One region of the Paenibacillus chartarius genome, then DNA from elsewhere that is predicted to be linked to it. Evidence: a T-box and tRNA genes for the amino acid it is inferred to sense, from the RefSeq annotation. Region 1 holds a T-box; the other holds one or more tRNA genes.
The links. The T-box of region 1 lies ahead of ileS (isoleucine--tRNA ligase). A T-box ahead of a tRNA ligase gene usually reads a tRNA of that ligase, here a tRNA-Ile.
Positions count from the first base shown of each region.

Region 2: it encodes a tRNA-Ile, which carries the amino acid that the T-box ahead of ileS (isoleucine--tRNA ligase) is inferred to sense. The anticodon was not compared.

Region 1 is NZ_JBHLWN010000115.1:30,320-32,689, forward strand. Features, by position in the region: gene ACFFK0_RS28145 (alpha/beta hydrolase family protein) at 1-499, shown strand, start outside; T-box leader at 1,096-1,355, shown strand; gene ileS (isoleucine--tRNA ligase) at 1,413-2,370, shown strand, end outside.
Region 2 is NZ_JBHLWN010000076.1:71,619-73,988, reverse strand. Features, by position in the region: gene ACFFK0_RS19575 (rhamnogalacturonan lyase family protein) at 1-655, shown strand, start outside; tRNA gene ACFFK0_RS19570 (tRNA-Ile) at 1,079-1,152, shown strand; tRNA gene ACFFK0_RS19565 (tRNA-Ala) at 1,170-1,245, shown strand; tRNA gene ACFFK0_RS19560 (tRNA-Asn) at 1,250-1,325, shown strand; tRNA gene ACFFK0_RS19555 (tRNA-Val) at 1,333-1,408, shown strand; tRNA gene ACFFK0_RS19550 (tRNA-Ser) at 1,428-1,516, shown strand; tRNA gene ACFFK0_RS19545 (tRNA-Met) at 1,537-1,610, shown strand; tRNA gene ACFFK0_RS19540 (tRNA-Ser) at 1,614-1,701, shown strand; tRNA gene ACFFK0_RS19535 (tRNA-Ser) at 1,710-1,801, shown strand; tRNA gene ACFFK0_RS19530 (tRNA-Glu) at 1,812-1,883, shown strand; tRNA gene ACFFK0_RS19525 (tRNA-Thr) at 1,887-1,962, shown strand; tRNA gene ACFFK0_RS19520 (tRNA-Tyr) at 1,969-2,054, shown strand; tRNA gene ACFFK0_RS19515 (tRNA-Trp) at 2,070-2,143, shown strand; tRNA gene ACFFK0_RS19510 (tRNA-Lys) at 2,164-2,236, shown strand; tRNA gene ACFFK0_RS19505 (tRNA-Leu) at 2,252-2,335, shown strand; tRNA gene ACFFK0_RS19500 (tRNA-Gly) at 2,342-2,370, shown strand, end outside.

The DNA.
Region 1 (2,370 bases):
CGCTTCTTTCGATCCGCGAATCGCGGTTGGAATTGACCTTGATGGAGGACTTTATCGGCTGCGTGACAGAGAGGGTCTGCGAAAGCCGTTTTTGTTCATCAACTCGGAAAGCTATTTCGAAAAATTAAAAAGGGTGATGGATAATCGGGTATACACGGATGCTGAGCTTATCCGTATGGGCTCGACAAGAGAGTGGGAAGATCAAGTAACGGAAGATAAAAAGCTGGAGCTTGAACGGATGCGCGAAACGGTCGACGAAGGAGGAGAAGTCCTCTATATCGAAAATACGGAGCATTTGAATTTTGCCGACGCCCAGTTCATTTCTCCGATTTTCAACATGCTGGGCATTACTGGAACGATTGCGCCCGAAAGAGCAAGCTCCGTTATCAACGCCTATATGCTGGATTTCTTCGATATGTATCTGAAAAATCAAGGCGGAAGCTTAATGAACGGACCGGATAGCCGCTTTCCGGAGGTGAAGTTCGTAACCTCGCTGTAAAGAACGGGGTTTAATATCCAGTCAACAAAATCAAAGTCCTTGAAATTCAAGGGCTTTTTGTTTTTGGAAGCATAAGTTTGCCGCTAGAGGCAGTAGTAATATCGGCAGGATTATTGCGCTTGACGGCATCCGGATTGTCATCTATCATGCGTATGGAAAGGATTGTACACTACGGTGGTATTTGGATGAAGATGATTCAGCTTTACATCAGCTCCTTTTTGCAAAGTGATCCCGTCAATTGATGGCGCTTACAACAAGATGGTCAACTACCGGCGAGAGGATTATGTCGTAATAGCGGTTAAGTGAATATTTGAAACCTGATATATTTTTTTAGGAAGGAATATGTATTGTTTTTGTTGAAAAACATGAAATATTTACAAATTGTATACGTAGGAGACGAGCTGCAGTGAAATCACCATTGAGCTTAATTGAATCGCTCCACGGGTTCTACTAGACGTAAAGGCCGGGTATACGATCGGCACGCGGCTGACCTCGTCCAGCCTGCTAATTAGTCTATATCCAGACTGGCTTTCCGTTCGTTAGAGTTGACATTTTGTTGAAATTGGTGTAAAAATGAACTAATTGAATACCCTTATTCAAATTCATTGACGAGAAAGAGTATGCTAAACCCCTTGTTCCCCAGAGAGTTGGCCTTGTGCTGAAAGCCAATGTTCAAGAGTTAGCGGAAAATCCTCTCCGAGAAGGAAAGCCGAAGAAAGTGAAGTAAGCTGACCCGGGATCCTGCCGTTAAAAAGGACGCGTATGATGGTACGTAGTATGAGGTGCCGTAAGATTATATACATGATGATCATTACGGAACAAGGGTGGTATCGCGAGATGAAATCTCGTCCCTTACGGGGCGGGATTTTTTTGTTTTTCCAGAACAACCTTTTATTGAGAAGGGATGGTATGCATGAGAAGAGTTGATGTCAAAGAGAAGGCAAGAACTCGTGAATTGCGCGTTCTTGAGCAGTGGAAACAATCGGAGACTTTTCGCAAATCGATCGAAAACCGAGATGGAAAACCGAACTTTGTTTTTTATGAGGGACCTCCTACTGCAAACGGAAAGCCACATATTGGGCACGTGCTTGGACGTGTCATTAAAGACTTCATCTGCCGCTACAAAACAATGTCCGGTTTCCGTGTCGTTCGCAAAGCCGGATGGGATACGCACGGCCTACCTGTTGAGCTTGGCGTTGAGAAGCAGCTAGGTATCTCAGGCAAACAAGAGATCGAAAAATACGGCATCGCTGAATTCGTAAAGAAATGTAAAGACAGTGTGTTCGAGTATGAAAAGCAGTGGCGCGAGCTGACCGAAGCGATCGGCTATTGGACGGATATGGATCATCCATACATCACGCTGACGAACGATTATATCGAGAGTGTTTGGAATATTTTGTCCGTCATTCATAACAAAGGATTGCTGTACCGAGGGCATCGTGTCAGTCCGTATTGCCCGGATTGTCAAACGACTCTCAGCTCTCACGAGGTGGCGCAGGGCTATGAGGATGTCAAGGATTTGAGTGCCACGGTCAAATTTAGAAGCAAGCAAGGCAGTGAAATATTTCTCGCTTGGACGACAACCCCCTGGACGCTTCCGGCAAATATTGCACTGGCGGTAAATAAGGACATGGATTACGTGAAAGTTAAGCATCATGGTGAAGTCTACATTGTCGCAGAGAAGCTGGTGGAGAAGGTCCTGAAGGCAGATTACGAGATCTTGTCCAAGCATAAGGGCTCGGAATGGGTTGGGATTCCTTATGAACCGCCCTTCGGTTATATTGACGTAGGCAAAGGACATATCGTTGTGGATGCCGATTATGTCAGTGATACAAGCGGCACCGGGATCGTCCACCTGGCACCTGCCCACG
Region 2 (2,370 bases), on a different contig from region 1:
CGGCCTTGAGGATCACGCCGACTGTATTTGGGTCGGGGATGTGAACGGCGATGGCGAGAAGGAACTCGTTATTGGCGGCAGCGTGACGGTTATGATGGACAAGGGAGGCCGGGAGCTGTGGCGATACGCGGATTCGATCGAATCCCAGCATGTTGCGCTCGGCAAATTCCGGACCGACTTGCCGGGGCTGCAGATTGCGGGACTCGACCGTATCGTTCGAGGCGATACGAAAGCGGGCCTGAAAGGGAAGGACGGCATGTTCTTATTGGATTGCACGGGAAAGGAGCTATGGAAGGAGGAGCGCAAGACCGAAGGCTGGCTGACGATCATCGATACGCTGCGTGGTTGGGACGATAGCGGTGTCGACTATATTTTGGCATACAGGCGGGGAGGCGGCGTGTTCCCTACGATCTATGACGGTTATATGAACGAAGTGGCGGTATTCCCGGTTGACGGCTATGTCGGCCATGCGGATTTTTTGGGAGTAGGCAGAGAGCAGGTCGTCATTCATGATGACCGGTACGTCCGTTTGTTTGCAAGCCGCGAGGAAGCATTGGCCAAGCGTGAGGATGCGCGACCGTTAGTTCAGACGAAGCGGTTATACAGCTCTACGATCTATATGGGCGGAGAGATTGACTTACCTGTAGGGAACTAAAGATAAATTCTGCGCACTCCGCGAAACGCCCGCCGGGAATATTGGTAACTGACACATGCCGCTGACAATGGCGGAAAGGCGAGTATTGGCGGGTCAATGGGGAGAAACTATGGCAGTCGGTTGAGTGCTGCCGCGTTACTTGCAAACTCGATTGTTATGGAAAAAAATACGGTTGCATTGTCGCCTTCAAAATGATATATTGATTTTCGTTGTCGCTGCGGCAACGTAAACAAGTCGGTTTCGATGGTGGGCAAGCTGCTATGACTACAGTGATCTTTTCCAAAACAAACCACTTGATTTAAATAAGTGATACATGATAATATGTAGTTCCTGTCACTTAGGTCGAGGGCTTATCCCAATACCCTGGATTTATTACCTAGGATGTTCGCGCTGCGAACCTCTCCGCTTTCATTACACCTGTAAGGGCCCTTAGCTCAGCTGGTTAGAGCGCACCCCTGATAAGGGTGAGGTCGGTGGTTCGAGTCCACTAGGGCCCATCATCATACTTTTCCATGGGGCCATAGCTCAGCTGGGAGAGCGCCTGCCTTGCAAGCAGGAGGTCAGCGGTTCGATCCCGCTTGGCTCCACCATTATTCCCTGATAGCTCAGTTGGTAGAGCACTCGACTGTTAATCGAGTTGTCACAGGTTCGAGTCCTGTTCGGGGAGCCATTCTTTTGGACGCTTAGCTCAGCCGGGAGAGCATCTGCCTTACAAGCAGAGGGTCGGCGGTTCGATCCCGTCAGCGTCCACCATACTCTTTACATTCAGAATGGAGAAGTGTCCGAGCTGGCCGAAGGAGCACGATTGGAAATCGTGTAGGCGTCACAAGCGTCTCGAGGGTTCGAATCCCTCCTTCTCCGTCGCTTTATAAACAACATGTGGCGGCGTAGCTCAGCTGGCTAGAGCGTACGGTTCATACCCGTGAGGCCGTGGGTTCGAGTCCCTCCGCCGCTAGATGGAGAGATACCCAAGTGGCTCAAGGGGACCCTCTGCTAAGGGGTTAGACTGCGTAAGCGGTGCGAGGGTTCGAATCCCTCTCTCTCCGTAGCCATTGGAAAGGTACCCAAGAGGCCCAAGGGGGCTGACTCGAAATCAGCTAGGCGGGTAACTCCCGTGCGTGGGTTCGAATCCCACCCTTTCCGCCATACATGATAAGGCCCGTTGGTCAAGGGGTTAAGACACCTCCCTTTCACGGAGGTAACAGGGGTTCGAATCCCCTACGGGTCATTTGCCGCTGTAGCTCAATTGGCAGAGCAACTGACTTGTAATCAGTAGGTTGGGGGTTCAATTCCTCTCGGCGGCACCACCATATGGAGGCTTAGCGAAGTGGCCAAACGCAGCAGACTGTAAATCTGTTCTCTGACGAGTTCGGTGGTTCGAATCCATCAGCCTCCACCACCAACAACTAAATAAAGGGGCATAGTTTAAAGGTAGAACAGCGGTCTCCAAAACCGTTAGTGTGGGTTCAATTCCTGCTGCCCCTGCCACAAAAATTTTGTTCATATACGAGCCATTAGCTCAGTCGGTAGAGCACCTGACTTTTAATCAGGGTGTCGTAGGTTCGAGTCCTACATGGCTCACTCTTTGCTTTGTTTGCAGTCGTGGCGGAATTGGCAGACGCGCTAGATTCAGGTTCTAGTGGTGTAACAGCCGTGGAGGTTCGAGTCCTCTCGACTGCATCATATGCGGAAGTGGCTCAGCGGTAGAGCATCGC